DNA from 4 places in the Glutamicibacter bergerei genome. Region 4 is predicted to be linked to each of the others. Evidence: riboswitches for the same ligand, from Rfam matches in the RefSeq annotation. Region 4 holds a riboswitch; each other region holds the start of a gene.
What was found. A riboswitch is a leader RNA that binds a small molecule or an ion and turns the genes downstream of it on or off. The one in region 4 is predicted to bind S-adenosylmethionine.

Region 1 (3,755 bases), 200 kb from region 4:
AAAAATGCACATTTGCTGAAATGATTTCCAATTCCAGAGAGTAACGGTCGCCCTGGGGATTGTCCCAGTGAGCCAGGGAATTGAAGCGACGGTTGATCATCGTCAGGGCATTGCGAAGGTTCTCTTCGCGACGCTCTCCGCGTGCCAAATTGGCGAAGTTTGTCGTGGTTCGAGAATTCGCCGAAGGGGAGTAATTCTCGTCGAATCTGGTGGTGCTAATGCTGAAATTTAATGCGTCTGCCATGACGGCCAATCTGTATTTGGGAGGCCTGGGCAGGCCGAGGGGATGTCGTTGCGTCAATCATGCAGGGTGATTCTTGATATCGGGTAACTCGATATAACTATGGATTCATATAGACTCTGGCTATGGTTCAGGGAACGAATGGTCTGACACTGCAGCAACTTCGCTATTTCGTGGCGGTCGCCTCGGAGGGCTCGATCTCCGCTGCCGCCGACCTGATTTACGTCGCACAGCCCAGCATGTCCTCAGCGATGAAGGAGCTTGAATCACGGGTGGGGCGCACCTTGCTGATGCGCTCGGCCAGGGGAGTGACACTCACCGCCGAAGGCGCCGAATTCCTCGGCTACGCCCGGCAGGTCCTGGAACAGGTGGAGCTTCTTGAGCACCGCTATCTCGGTCGCCCCTCGGCCCGGCGGCTGCTGGGCGTCTCCACTCAGCACTACTCCTTTTCGGTGGACGCTTTCGTGCGGATGGTGCAGGCCAGCGGGGCCGAGGAGTACCAGTTTTCGCTGCGCGAGACCCGCACCGAGCAGATCATCGAGGACGTGCGCACGCTGCGCAGCGACATCGGGATCCTGTACCGCAACGACTTCAACCGGAAGGTCATCGACAAGCTGCTGCGCGAATCGCGGCTGGTCTTCCACCCGCTGTTCCTGGCCGATCCGCACATTTTCATCTCGCGCAGCAACCCGCTGGCCACCCGAACCCAGGTCACGCTCGAAGACCTCGAAGACCTGCCCCGGCTGACCTTCGACCAGGGCGCGAATAATTCCTTCTACTTCGCCGAGGAGGTGCTCTCCACGCGCTCCAGCCAACGCGAAATCCAGGTCTCGGACCGCGCCACCATCTTCAACCTCATGATCGGCTTGGGCGGGTACACGATCTCCACCGGCATCATCAGCGACGAGCTGGACCCCTCCATCGTGGCCATCCCGCTAGCGATCGAGGAGCGCATCGAGATCGGCTGGATTGATCACGCTGCCATTCCGCTCACCGACCAGGCCCAGCGCTACCTGCAAGAAGTGCGAACGGTGGTCGCCAGCTTCGGGGTAGAAGTGCTTGGCTGAGCCGCCAGCAGCGTAACCCCCGGTCATCGAGCACCGGCACATCGTCACAAACTTCCAACAAAACCTCTACATCACGCCGATTCATCTCAAAAGGTCGCGTCATAAAGTGCTGCCGGCCACCTCGTCATCATGACAACGAGAAGTCATATGAAGCCTGGCGGCCTTGTATGAAGCCGGCCGCCCGATACCGCTTGCACCGTTTGCGTCCCATGGCCAACCATGGAGGAACAACAAACCATCAAGAGCGACTAAGAGATCTGGCTCGTTGACGTCGCAGCAACCATCGGGAAACCGAAAGGTGCTAATGCCAGGAACGATGGAGCAGTTCCGAACGCGTTTTTGCGTACTGTGCTTCGTGCCGCCGCACGATGCCAATCGGTGCACTCCCTCGCAGATAATCGAGGAGGAGCCATGAGCCAGGAAACCGACGCGGTGCACGCAGGGTACCGCCCGAGCGGAGACTTCCGCCCGATGCTGCCGCCGCTGCACAATTCCGCAGCCTACCAATTCGCATCGCATGCCGAAGCGATCGAGAAGTTCGCCCTGCGCCAGGCCGGCTTCACCTACTCGCGCACCGGCAACCCCACCGTTTCGATTCTCGAACAGCGCGTGGCCGCCCTGGAAGGCGGGGCCCACGCGGTGGCCACCGCCACCGGGCAGGCAGCCGTGGCCTTGTCCCTGCTGGCCCTGACCCAGGGACCCAAGCACATTGTGGCCTCTTCCTCGCTGTACGGCGGCACCGTGGACCTGTTCACCGACACCTTCGCCGACTTCGGCATCCGCATCAGCTTTGTCGACCAGGCCGACCCGTCCGCCTGGGCCGCTGCCATTGAGTCGGACACCCGGGCGTTCTTCTTGGAGTCCGTCTCCAACCCGCTGTGCACCGTGGCCGATCTGCCCGCCATCGCGGCGATCGCCCACGAGCACAACATCCCGGTGGTGGTCGACAACACCCTGGCCACCCCGCTGAATATTCGGCCTCTGGAACTCGGTGCCGACATCGTGGTGCACTCGGCCACCAAGGGCCTGGCCGGTCACGGCTCGGTGCTCGGCGGGGTAGTGGTGGACTCGGGGAAATTCGACTTCTCCGATGCCGCCCGCTGGCCGCAGATCGCCGCCCCGCGGGTGCGTCTGAACAACACCTCGCTGCTTGAGCGCCACGGACCGACCGCCTATGCGATGCTGGTGCGTTCCAAGTTCCTGCACGATCTGGGCCCGACCCTGGCCCCGGCCAGCGCCCAGGGCATCCTTGCAGGCATCGAGACGCTGCCGGTGCGCGCCGCCCACGTGCAGCGCAGCGTCACCAGGCTGATCGACGCGCTTGCCGAGTATCCGGGCATTGCCGCCATCCACCACCCTGCGCTGCCCGAGCACCCCAGCCACGAGCTGGCCCGGGCGCTGGCGCCGAAGGGCACCGGCTGCGTGCTGGCCATCGAGCTGGCCCACCCGGCCCTGGTTTCCCCGGTAATCGATGGGCTCAAGCTGATTTCCCTGGCCGCGAATGTGGGGGACACCCGCACCATGGTCTCCCACCCGGCGACCATGACGCACTGCCGGCTCTCGGAGCAGCAGCTGGCCGACGCCGGCCTGAACACCTCCACCCTGCGCCTGTCGGTCGGGCTGGAAGACCCCGCCGACCTGCTCGCCGACCTCACCCAGGCACTGGATCTGGCATTGGACCAGGCCCTGGCCCCACAAACCCAAGGAGCATGATGACTGGCTTCAACACCCTCGCCGTGCACGCCGGCCAGCACAAGGATCCGCACACCGGGGCGGTCGTGCCCCCGATCTACCAGACCAGCACCTTCATCCAGGACGGCATCAACGTGCTGCGTTCCGGGCATGAATACTCCCGCGGCTCGAACCCCACCCGCAACGGGTTCGAATCCCAGCTCACCGCGCTGGAAGGCGGCACCGCCGGCTTCTCCTTCGCCTCGGGGATCGCGGCCGAAGACGCGCTGCTGCGCGCAGTGCTGGAACCGGGCGACCACATCATCCTGGGCGCCGACGGCTACGGCGGCACCAACCGGCTGATCTCCAAGCTGCACAGCAAATGGGGGATCACCTCTTCGGCGGTGGACATCACCAGCCTGGATTCGGTGCGCGCCGCGGTGCGCCCGAATACCGCGCTGCTCTGGGTGGAGACTCCCTCCAACCCGCTGCTGGGCATCGCCGACCTGGCCGGCTGGGCGGACATCGCCCGCGAACACGGCGCCCTGCTGGTCGTGGACAACACCTTCGCCACCCCGTACCTGCAGCGGCCGCTGGATTTCGGAGCCCACGCGGTGGTCCACTCCACCACCAAGTACATCGGCGGGCACTCCGATGTGCTCGGCGGGGCCATCATCGTGGCCGACCACCTCTTCCGCGGCCAATCCCTGGCCGAAGCGGTGGGCTATCAGCAGTTCGCCGGCGGCGCGGTGGCCGGACCGCAGGATTCCTACCTG
Region 2 (3,755 bases), 610 kb from region 4:
TGATGGTCTGCATTGCGAAGATCTTCACGTCGTAGCGGTCACGACCGGCTGCCTGGACCGCATCGCGGATCTTGGCTACGGCAACTTTGAGGGTCTCACGGGTTGGGCAGGTGACGAAGACCGATTCGGCGTTTCCGGCGGCAAATTTGATGCCGCGGCTAGAAGCACCGGCCTGGTAGATCACCGGGGTACGCTGCGTGCTTGGCTCGGTGATGGCGATGCCCGGAACCTTGAAGTACTTTCCTTCATGGTTGATCGAGTGCACCTTAGCCGGGTCGGCATAAACGCCGGTTTCCTTGTTGGCCTGTACTGCGTCGTCTTCCCACGAACCTTCAAGAAGCTTGTAAACAACCTCTAGGTACTCGTCTGCGTGATTGTAACGCTCATCGTGTTCCATCTGGTCTTCCTGGCCCATGTTCCGGGCAGCGGACGGCAGATAACCGGTGACTACGTTCCAGCCCACACGGCCTTCGGTCAGGTGGTCCAGGGTGGCCAAACGGCGGGCGAAAGCATATGGGTGCTCATAGGCGGTGCCAGCGGTGACACCAAAACCGAGGTTCTCGGTGACTGCGGCCATCGCTGAAACCAGCATCATCGGATCGTTGACCGGAGCCTGCGCGCCGGTGCGTAGTGGGCTTTCGTTGGAGCCCTTGTACACGTCGTAGGTGCCCAGCACATCGGCGAGGAACAGTCCGTCGAACTTGCCCTTTTCCAGCACCTTGGCCAGGTGTGTCCAGTAACCCAGGGTCTTGTAGGTCGAGGCCTTGTCAGCCGGGTGACGCCACAGTCCTGGTGACTGGTGAGCCACGCAGTTCATGTCGAAGGCGTTAAAAAGGATTTCGCGCTTGTTCTCGCTCATTGGTGTACCCCTATCCATGGAAATGAAATCTTGTAAATCTAACGGTGCGTTCAAAAAACTTGTTTAGCTTCCAGAAAATTGTGGTGTTCCAGAAACCGTTCCGGTGACCGAGAGCCGTTGGGGTTGCACCCCATTGATCTCGTAGTCCCCTACGATGCGTGCCTTATAAATTGCCGGGTTATGCGTTGCGATGGTGCGTGCGTTGCGCCAATGCCGGTCCATGTTGCAGCTGTTGCGTGTAGCCGATGCCCCGAGCCCGTCAAAGAGTTTGCTCGTCGCCCCGATCACCAAGGGCTGCACAATGGTCTGGGCGCGGTTTGCCGCCAGCTCGCACACGGCGAAGCGTTCCTCGGAGTTCAGGTTCGCATCGGCCATCGCCGATTCGACTTCCAGCACCGCCCCCATGACCACGGAGTCGGCGGCAAAAACTTCGGCGGATACCTCACCGACCAGCTGCAGTACCTGTGGTTCGCGGTGTACCGGAACCCCTGTTCCGGTACTGAAGCTGCGGGTACGTGCCTGAACCGAAGATCGCAGGTCGTTTAGTGCGGCCCGACCAATTCCGGCTTGCACCGCCATGAGTACCAGCTGGAAGATTGCGGCCTCCGGGTCGGTGGGATCTTCGGGCATGAAGGTATCCACCGGAACATTGTGGAATTCGGTACTGCCGGTACCGGTCAGCTGCTGACCAAACCCGTCCCAGTCATCAAGGATCTTCACACCACTGTGTTGCGTTGAAACCACGGCGATCTGGCGACCAGGGATCTCTGGGTGGGCTACCGCAACGGTGGTCCAGTCCGCAAAAATGGTACCGGTGCAATAAAATTTGCGGCCGTTGACCAACCACCGCGAGTCTTGCTCAGTTACCTTCGTGTTCAGTACGCCCAGCGCGTTTCCGCCCTCTTCGGTATAAGCATTGCCAACGATCTGGCCGGCGCTGATTCGCGTAGTCCACTTGCTGCGTAGCACTTGGTCTTCTAAGCGCACCACATTTTCTACGAAGGCAATATGGGCTCTCCAGAGTTGTGCCACGTGCGAATCAGCTTCGGCTAGCTCAATAAGCAACCGAAACACATCGCTTAGCCGTGCGCCATGACCACCTTCGGCAATGGATAGTCGCAACGCGCCGAAGCGTTCACGATTAAGCAGCCCGACCTGTTCGAAGGGGAGTATCCGTTGCCGGTCACGCTCACTAGACCCGGCGGCAATCTGTGCGAAGACGGGACGGAAGATATCTGCAAGTCGTTCATACTGTTCATCTGCGCCAGAACCTGGAGTTATTTTGAGCAATTGTCGTGTGGGTAGCTCTACAGGCAGCTCATCAAGCTCCGCAGCGTTACCGGCCACAGACGGATCGCTAAGCGCATTAAAGTCGCCAGCTAAATCGCCAAATGACATCAAAAGTCCTCTATTCTTTCCATCGGTTCTGGCTGTAGCACCGTCCCGGGCCAAAAAATGGTGGGTGGTTGCTGCGACGTCTTCGAGCCAAATCTCTCGGTCGCTCTGGATGGTTCGTAATCATTTGTAGCCTGAGAATTACGTTGCCTTCAACCCGGCAAGTCATATTTCTTCGTGCTGGCATGACCCTTGAATTGCATCAAGGACTCCACTTATCCGGCATAGTCGAACGCCACACCCAGCGTTTCGCGATTTTTCAGCCAAATACGTTGTTGATGAAATAAAAATCGAAACATCTTGATGATGTGACGTAGTTATCGAATATTTTTCATATTACGACGGATTTGCATTGAATTCGTTCGAAAGCCTGTAATGGTCATATAACCATCCCGAGCGGCCAAGAGATCTGGCTCTGTGACGCCGCAGCAACCACCACACACGATTTGTAAATAGATGTGTGGCCGGTGCTACCGCCAGGAACGATGGAGATGAATCATGGTTTTCATATTGCCCTGCCCCAGCTGGCTTACTCGAAGAAGTTGCTCGATGATGTGCCAGCAACTGGACACCCGCTAGCTAAACAACGCGCACGTAAGCACCGCAGGAACAGCAGCCCCAAACTTTTCAAGGAAACGCAATGACTATCACCAAGTTGCCCACTACAACCTCACCTGCTGGCACCGAGAACCGTCAGGAGTTCTGGGACGAAGCAGCAAACTTGCTCGACTGGGACACCAAATGGCACACCACTAGCCAGATCATTGCCGCGGACCCACAAGCAAAGCGTGGACCACAGATCTCTTGGTACCTCGGTGGCAAGCTCAACGCCGCCGTGAACTGCGCGGACCGCCACGTGGAATCCGGAAATGGCGACAAGGTCGCGCTCTACTTTGAGGGCGAGCCTGGCGATCGCATTGCGGTGACCTACCAAAACCTGCAAGATCGCGTTAGCCAAGCGGCCAACGCGCTATTGGAACTCGGTATTACCAAGGGTGACCGCGTGGTCATCTACCTACCGGTGCTCATCGAAACAATTGTGATCACCCTGGCCTGCGCCCGTATCGGCGCGATCCATTCACTGGTCTTCGGAGGTTTCTCCGCGGAGGCACTCAAATTTCGTGTGGAAGACACCAAAGCGAAGCTGCTGGTGACCACCGACGGTCAATTCCGTCGTGGGATCTCGGTTCCCGTCAAAACCAATGCCGATATTGCGGTCTCCGGAGAAAATGACATTGAAAAGGTGCTGGTTATTCAGCGCACCGGGGACGACATTCCTTGGACCGAAGGACGCGACCTGTGGTGGCACGAAACGGTAGAGAACCAGCCCACGCACCACAAAGCCGAAGCCTTCGACTCTGAGACGCCGCTGTTCATCATGTACACCTCGGGAACTACCGGACAGCCTAAGGGGCTGGTGCACACCACCGGCGGTTACCTCACTCAGGCTGCTTATAGCCACAATCTTTTGTTCGGCAATCCTGATGAGTCTCAGCGCTCC
Region 3 (3,755 bases), 600 kb from region 4:
GCCTGCCCTATGCGTTTAGCAATGTATCCACCCATGATGTGTTTCCTTAACCGTTGCTCTTCCAAGCACCCTGGAAGATTGGTGCGGTGCCGGAAGTGAAGTCGATATGTGCGTCCTTATTGGCGCCGTATACCTGCACTTCATCCCACAGCACGAGGGTCAGCGCCTTGTCGAGTACCAGCTCACGCTGTTCTTCTTCCACGAGTTTCAGGTGTTCTTCCTCGGTGGTCGCCGCCTGCTCACGGGTGAACAGGTCGTTCAGTTCTTTGTCTGCATTGAGGGTCTGGTTGTTAGTGGCCGGTGCATAAACCGGGCCCAGGCCTCCGTAGGCAAACTGCCTGGTTCCGAAGAATTCGATCTGGTCATCGACCATGGCGTTAGTGAGGAAAGAATTATCTGCAGCACGGTTCACCAGCTGAACACCGATCTGGCGCCACTGCTGCTCAATCAGTTCAAAAGCAGGCTTAATGACCACAGAGTTATTCGAGCTGGCTACTGTGATTTCAAGTTTCTTGCCGTCCTTTTCACGGATCCCATCCGTACCCACCTTCCAGCCAGCCTCCTCGAGCAACAACTTGGATTTTTCCGGGTCATAGCCAAGCTCTGCGGAAAGGTCCACAAAACCTGGAGCCTGATGGTTGAGGATCGAACCGGCGAGGACATAGCTGTCAGAAAGCACCGTGTCCTTCAACGCCTGCCGGTCGATACCTACCTGCAATGCCTGGCGCACCTTCGGGTCATCCAGCTTGCCTGAGCCGATGCGTATCGCTGCGTGATTAGTTGTCAGATCGACGCCCTGCGCGGCCAATACCTGGCCACCGCCAGCGCTGAGCACATCCTCGTCTACCGGTTGCAGCCCGCGGACCAGATCAACCTGGCCTGATTGCGCGGCACCAGCACGGTGGGCCACCTCGGGCAGGTATTTGATCACCAACTTTTCCAGGTAGGCATCTGCCTGGTTTGCTGCGGTTTCTGGCGCCCAGGCGTAATCATCCCGGCTGGTAAAAACAACTTCTTCATCGGCTTTTTCGGATTCAAAGACAAACGGGCCGGAACCAACAATTTTCGCGATCGCTGTTTGTCCTGCGTTATCCAGCTTCAGGGTCTCCGGGGAGACTAGCCCGGCAGTGACCGAAGACGTCGCACGGAGGAAGTTAGCATCCGGGCGCTTCAGCGTCACCTTGACCTTGTTCTTGTCTACAACTTCGGAGCTTTTGTAAGCGGCGAAATCTACGTTGGGCTGAATCTGTGCCGATTTAATGCCTAAGCCCAGGGCATCTAGGTTCTTTTGCACTGCTTTGGCGTCTAGGTCCGTGCCGTCCGAAAAAGTTACACCGTCGCGGATAGTAAAGGTGAATTCCGTTTGCGTCTTATTCGCGGTGAAGTCCGAGGCAATCCAGCCCACAACTTTCCCGGATTCAACGTCAAAGTAGGTCAACCGGTCCAGTACCGAGTTGAGCACATTGGCCTTCTCATAGAATCGTGCGGCCTGGGTCTGCCAGTTATTGATCGGGGTGACTTCCGCGAAGGTAAAGGTTCCGCCTTCCACCGGCGTTCCGCTACCTGCGGCCGTCGTAGGATCGGAGCTTTGACCCGTTGCGTTGCTTCCGTCACAGGCTGTCAACGTTAATCCAACTGCTGCCAGCAACGCCACGGTCTTAAGACCAAGGTTCTTATTGCGCATTTTCTGGTGTTCCTCTCGGTAAGTTCCCGAGGATTACGCCTAGATCCTGGCCCTACCGCAAGGTTGCGGGAAGGGAAAAGACAGACTTCTCCCCTGTGTGGACCGTTGCGAAATCTAGCAATCTCCATCGGTCCTGGCCTTAGCACCGCTCCTGCTAAAGGACGGTTGCTGCGACGTCAACGAGCCAGGTCTCTCAGTCGCTCTGGATGGTTAGCATTCGGTGTGTTTTCCGAATAATTCAAGTCTGTGCCCGGGGCTATGGTGTGACCAACCATGACGTCATATACGCGTCACGAAGCCATCTGCGAGCTGCTCGACACGGAAAAACGCGTCACATTCTTCTCAAGATCTCGTCATAAGTCACTTCGTGACGCTGTTACAAATTATTCCTTGACGGTACTCCAAAACTGCGCGTTAATTTCAGCTGAAAAATCTTAAAAGTTAAGGTCAGTTCGAACCGAGATAGTTCGAACTGACCTTTCAGTTCGGCTTGGTTGCCAGATACGCTACTTCGCCGATACCGGAGTCAGTACACCGTGCACTAAGGGATCTTCCGTGCTTTCCAGATACTCCTGCAACCGCGGGTCGGAGAAGACCTCAATCAGTTTTGCAGCGTCAGGGGTCTTGGAGAATTTGGTACCAAAAATTAGCTTTGAGGCGAAAGTCCTCGGTGGTTCAGGGAACAGGAGTCCTTTATCTCGACCCACTTTTCCGGCATCAAACTGTGAGACATAACCAATCGCGACATCCACGTCGTCAAGCATGCGTGGCATGGTCATCAGCTCCGCTTCCTTCAGCTTGAATTCATGCGGATTGTCTACCACGTCAGCCATTTTGGCAGTGCGTGGTTCGATGTCTGGGTTCAGGCCGAGCAGACCTTCGCGTTCGAGCAGCCAGAGCGCCTGGCCCTGGTTCGCGACGTCATTGGGAAGTAGCAGTGTCGCCCCCTTGGGCAGTTCCTCGACCGAGCCATACCGGCTGGAGTACAACCCGAAGCCCCACTGATAGAGCTCTACGGTTGCGGTGAGATCAACACCGGCGGCCTCTGCAGACTGTTTCATGTACCACTCGTGTTCAAAAATGGTCGCATCGAATTGCCCCTCGGCCACGGCGCGGTTGGCCTGGATCGAATCCTGCAACCCAACGGCTTCAATTTCAATTCCGTAGTCCGGTGCAATGTTCTCGGCGACGTATTTCAGTATCTGCTCTTCCCCGGCCATCGCTGGTTCGTAGTGGACCTTGAACTTTGTCTTGCTTGGCTGATTGGCTGCGAGTGCGGGCGTAGATCGTTGCTGTACTAAAAGTGCGCCAAGTACGAGTGCCACGATGGTCGCGCAAGCGGCGATGGTCCAGGGCAACTTGGCGGTGTTTTTGCGAAGGGTGAAGCCGTGAACGTGGCCATTGGGTGAAGTTGTCATGATCTTCTCGTTTGTTTGAGGGCGCTTAGGGGCGTGCCAGCGCACGGGCGATACGGTCGCCGAGGAATTGGACTATTTGCACGGTCACGATCAGTGCGAGGATGGTCGCAATCATGACGTTCATATCAAAACGCTGGTATCCGTAGGTCACCGCAAGATATCCGATACCACCGGCTCCGATAGTTCCGGCGATCGCCGAGTACTCGACCATGGAGATGGTGTTCAGTGTGATCGCTGAGGCAAGTGCTGGCAACGCCTCGCGTACTTGAGTGGAGCCAATGATTTGCAACGGGGATCCACCGGTCACCAAACCGACTGCAAGGTTTTCCTTGGGCAGGTCGTTCAACGCGTTTTGTACTAAACGGGCGAAGAATGGAATACCCGCAATAGTCATGGGTACAATGGCAGCCCAGATGCCGATGGTAGTTCCCGTGATCCATTTGGTGAAAGGAATAATGGCAGCCATCAAGACTAGGAAGGGCAGCGAGCGGCCCATATTCACGATCCAGCTCAATGTGGCATGGCTCTGCGTGTGCGGGAAGAGGCCTCGCCTGTCGGTGTTGAACAGAGCCAGTCCCATGATGCCGCCAAAAATGATCACTAAGACCATCACGATTCCTACCATGGCCCAGGTCTCTGCGTAGGCAGGGAGC
Region 4 (3,755 bases):
TGGCGTCCGTCAGGAAACCGTCATGTCCAATCGGTGAATCGATGTAATGCACCGGCTTAGGCTTCGGCAACGAGGCGGCGAGCAGTTCAGACTGCGCCGGGAAGTACAACCGGTCGCTGTTGACCGCGGCGACCACCACATTCACCTTCTCCAGTCGAGCCAGCGCAACCGTGAGCGATTCGTAACCGCGCGCCACGTCATGGCTCATCAAAGCCTCGGTGAGCACCAGGTAGCTATTCGCGTCAAAACGATGAACCAGCTTGGTCGCCTGGTGATCAAGATAGCTTTCCACCTGGTATCGGCCGCGTGGGCCGCGTGTTGTAACAAACGGCTGTTCGCCGGTCTGCGCATTACGCGCAAACCGCGCTTCAAGCTCAGCCTCCGAACGATAGGTAATATGCGCCAGGCGTCGAGCCAGGCCCAATCCGGCATCCGGGCGCACTCCGTTGGCATAGTAGTCGCCCTGCGCAAAGTTGGGATCGAGGCGAATGGCCTCGGTCTGCACCTGCGCAAAAGCGATCTGTTCTGCCGTGGCTTGCGCCGTGGAGGCCATCACCACCACGTTCTTTACGCGTTGCGGGAATTCAACCGCCCATTCAAGGGCTCGTGCCCCACCCATGGAACCGCCGATGACCGTATGCCAGGAGTGCACCCCGAGCAGGTCGGCCAACCGCGCTTCGAGGCGCACGGAATCCTTGATGGTAATAAAGGGGAAGCGTGAACCCCAGGCGTTGCCGTGCTCATCTGGCGAACTAGGTCCGGTGGACCCATTGCAACCACCGATGATGTTGATGGCCACGACAAAATACTTGTCGGTATCAACAGTTAGCCCGGGGCCGACAAAATCTTCCCACCAGCCCGGGGTCTGCGAATCTCCGCGCGATACGTGCGCATCACCGGTCAACGCGTGCTTCACCAGCACCGCGTTGGTCCCCTCCGCGTTAAGCTGGCCCCATGTTTCGTAGGCCAACTCGATCTGCGGTAGGTAGCCACCGGTTTCGAAGGTGTACTCCCCCACGAACGCACGACGCAAAATGCCGTCTTGCCCGTCGGTAAGTTCCTGCGATGGCAGAGTTTCTTCGGTAGTCACTATGGATGCCATGCCTAAAGGGTTTCCTGCAATTCCTGGTGAGAGAGCTGCTTAGTGGCAGCAAAACCAAGTTGCAGATCAGCGAGAATATCCTTGATGTTTTCAAGTCCCACACTCAACCGAACGAGGCCCGGACGCACACCGGCGGCCAGACGTTCGTCTTCGGTCAATTGCGCGTGGGTGGTCGACGCCGGGTGGATGACGAGCGAACGAACGTCACCGAGGTTGGCCACATGTGAATGCAGCTCCAGCGCATCCACAAAAGCCTTGCCAGCTTCGAGTCCACCAGCAATATCGAAGGCAATAATCGCGCCGACACCCTTTGCCGAGTACTTCTGTCCGCGTTCAAACCACGGCGAGGAAGGCAGGCCAGCGTAAGCGACCTTTTCAACCTGCTCCTGGCTTTCAAGCCAGACGGCTACTTCCTTCGCGTTTTGCACGTGACGCTCGATACGCAGAGACAAAGTCTCCAGACCTTGAGCAATAAGGAAAGCATTAAACGGTGCGACAGCCGCGCCCAGATCGCGGAGCAACTGCACGCGAGCCTTCAGAATGTAGGCAAGATTGGCACCAAGGATGCCATCAACGCCCAGATCGCGGGCGAACACCAAACCGTTGTAGGACTCATCGGGGGTGTTGAAGTCCGGGAAACGTTCCGGATCCTTCGCAAAATCAAATTTGCCCGAGTCCACGATTACGCCGGCAATGGCGGTGCCGTGACCACCGAGGTACTTGGTGGCCGAGTGGATGACGATATCCGCGCCCCACTCGATGGGGCGGATCAGATATGGGGTTGCCAAGGTGTTATCAACCAGCAGTGGAACCCCGACCTCATGGGCAATCTGTGAGACTCCCTCGATGTCCAAAATGTCTTGGCGCGGGTTGGAGACGACTTCACCGAAGAAGGCCTTGGTATTTGGCTTCACCGCTGCACGCCACTGATCCAAGTTGTCTGGATCCGCCACGAAGGTGACCTCGATACCGAGCTTGCGCAGCGTGTGCTTGAGCAGGTTCTGCGTTCCACCGTAGAGGCTCGGGCTGGCCACCAAGTGGTCTCCAGACTGAGCCAAGTTGAGAATTGCGAGGGTGGTTGCTGCCTGCCCCGAGGCGACCAGCAGTGCGCCGACGCCGCCTTCAAGATCCGCGATACGGTTTTCGACCGCTTCCTGCGTTGGATTACCGATACGGGTGTAAATCGGCTCCAGCTCCTGCAGTGCGAAGCGAGCCGCGGCGCTCTCGGCGTTCGGGAAAACAAAAGACGTGGTTTGGAAAATCGGCAGGGCACGCGCACCGGTGACCGGATCTGGTTGCTGCCCGGAATGGATCTGGCGTGTTTCAAAAGACCAGTTGTTACTCATGGTTTCCTCCATATTGTTTGTCGACTATGGGGGTACACCACTCAAAAACACACCGACGGCAAATTCCTCGTCGAGGAGCTTTCGAAGGGGGTAACCCGCGCTTGTCCTCAACGCTTGGTGCGTCGAGGGCCAGGTCTTCACCCGGGGCACCCCACCGCGGCGGAGGGTTGCCGCCCAGTAAGCCGGGGCTTGTTACTGGGACTCATGACCTGACTCAAGTCTGCCCGATAGCCGAAGAATTTGGCAATATGAGATAGCTTAACGTGACTCAATCGGTCATATAGATCTTTAATGAAGAAATTTATGCAGACTGTTCGATCCCACCATTACCACTTAGGGTCGCCTAAGTCGAGACTGAGATCACATAGTGACATGATGGGGCACATGATGAGGCTAGATCACGTTAGTTACGCATGTGGCCCCGATGGGCTCATGCCAACCGCCGAAAGAATCTCCAAGGCTTTGGGCCTGGAATTCGTCAAGGGGGGCGTACATCCGCGTTTTGGAACGCGGAATGTAATTTTCCCGCTCAAGCACAACCAGTACCTAGAAGTTGTTGAAGTTCTAAACCACCCTTCCAGCGACAAAGCACCGTTTGGGCAGGCAGTACGAGCCCGCTCCGAGCTTGGCGGCGGCTGGATGGGATGGTGCGTTTCCGTTGAAGACCTCTCCAGCGCCGAAGAGCGGCTGGGACGTAAATCTGTTCCGGGAAACCGCAAGTTCCCAGACGGCCGCGAACTCACCTGGCAGCAAGTTGGAATCAAGGGGCTCATCGCTGATCCGCAGGTTCCGTATTTGCTTCGCTGGGACGCAGGAACGGAGGATTTGCACCCTTCGAAGGCTCTAGAGCCTGTAGGTGCGATTCAAAGCATCACTATCGCTGGTTCCCGCGACCGCGTCCTAGACTGGCTAGGCCAGCCAGAGAACGTCAATCTTGGCGCGGTGAGCATGGAATACGAAGCACCCAACGGCACTCCGGGCATCTTGTCGGTCACCTTTGAAACCGACAATGGTTTGGTCACGCTATAACAAAGAACGTCGAAATAAAGGGTAGGTGCGGACGGCAACGTCCTCGCCTACCCTTTGTCGTTCCAACTATCCAAGCCTTTTGCCTAGGACCACCACTTCTTGAGCTTCGTAGCCTAGCCGCTCGTAAAATCCGATCACATCAGTGTTCTCGGTACGCACCATGAGCTGTACTTTGGGCACCCCTTGTTCAGCAAGCCAACGCGACGCTGCCCCCATAATCTCCTGTCCAAACCCCTGGCCCTGCATGCCGGGTTGGACCGCCACGTAATATAGCCAGC

Region 1: it holds a riboswitch for S-adenosylmethionine, as region 4 does, so the genes downstream of both, ACX5K5_RS03210 (O-acetylhomoserine aminocarboxypropyltransferase/cysteine synthase family protein) here and ACX5K5_RS04150 (bifunctional o-acetylhomoserine/o-acetylserine sulfhydrylase) in region 4, are expected to answer to the same signal.
Region 2: it holds a riboswitch for S-adenosylmethionine, as region 4 does, so the genes downstream of both, ACX5K5_RS01335 (acyl-CoA dehydrogenase family protein) here and ACX5K5_RS04150 (bifunctional o-acetylhomoserine/o-acetylserine sulfhydrylase) in region 4, are expected to answer to the same signal.
Region 3: it holds a riboswitch for S-adenosylmethionine, as region 4 does, so the genes downstream of both, ACX5K5_RS01370 (ABC transporter substrate-binding protein) here and ACX5K5_RS04150 (bifunctional o-acetylhomoserine/o-acetylserine sulfhydrylase) in region 4, are expected to answer to the same signal.

What each region holds. Positions count from the first base shown of each region.
Region 1 covers NZ_CM137131.1:688,297-692,051, forward strand. Annotated here, with positions in the region: gene ACX5K5_RS03200 (DUF1852 domain-containing protein) at 1-244, opposite strand, end outside; gene ACX5K5_RS03205 (LysR family transcriptional regulator) at 367-1,308, shown strand; SAM riboswitch class I at 1,541-1,631, shown strand; gene ACX5K5_RS03210 (O-acetylhomoserine aminocarboxypropyltransferase/cysteine synthase family protein) at 1,720-3,021, shown strand; gene ACX5K5_RS03215 (cystathionine gamma-synthase) at 3,021-3,755, shown strand, end outside.
Region 2 covers NZ_CM137131.1:278,769-282,523, reverse strand. Annotated here, with positions in the region: gene ACX5K5_RS01340 (LLM class flavin-dependent oxidoreductase) at 1-859, opposite strand, end outside; gene ACX5K5_RS01335 (acyl-CoA dehydrogenase family protein) at 923-2,257, opposite strand; SAM riboswitch class I at 2,274-2,373, opposite strand; SAM riboswitch class I at 2,639-2,746, shown strand; gene ACX5K5_RS01330 (hypothetical protein) at 2,746-2,898, shown strand; gene acs (acetate--CoA ligase) at 2,895-3,755, shown strand, end outside.
Region 3 covers NZ_CM137131.1:287,515-291,269, reverse strand. Annotated here, with positions in the region: gene ACX5K5_RS01375 (ABC transporter permease) at 1-35, opposite strand, end outside; gene ACX5K5_RS01370 (ABC transporter substrate-binding protein) at 47-1,684, opposite strand; SAM riboswitch class I at 1,806-1,897, opposite strand; gene ACX5K5_RS01365 (MetQ/NlpA family ABC transporter substrate-binding protein) at 2,191-3,102, opposite strand; gene ACX5K5_RS01360 (methionine ABC transporter permease) at 3,128-3,755, opposite strand, start outside.
Region 4 covers NZ_CM137131.1:890,309-894,063, reverse strand. Annotated here, with positions in the region: gene metX (homoserine O-acetyltransferase MetX) at 1-1,102, opposite strand, end outside; gene ACX5K5_RS04150 (bifunctional o-acetylhomoserine/o-acetylserine sulfhydrylase) at 1,105-2,448, opposite strand; SAM riboswitch class IV at 2,541-2,658, opposite strand; gene ACX5K5_RS04145 (VOC family protein) at 2,833-3,477, shown strand; gene ACX5K5_RS04140 (GNAT family acetyltransferase) at 3,544-3,755, opposite strand, start outside.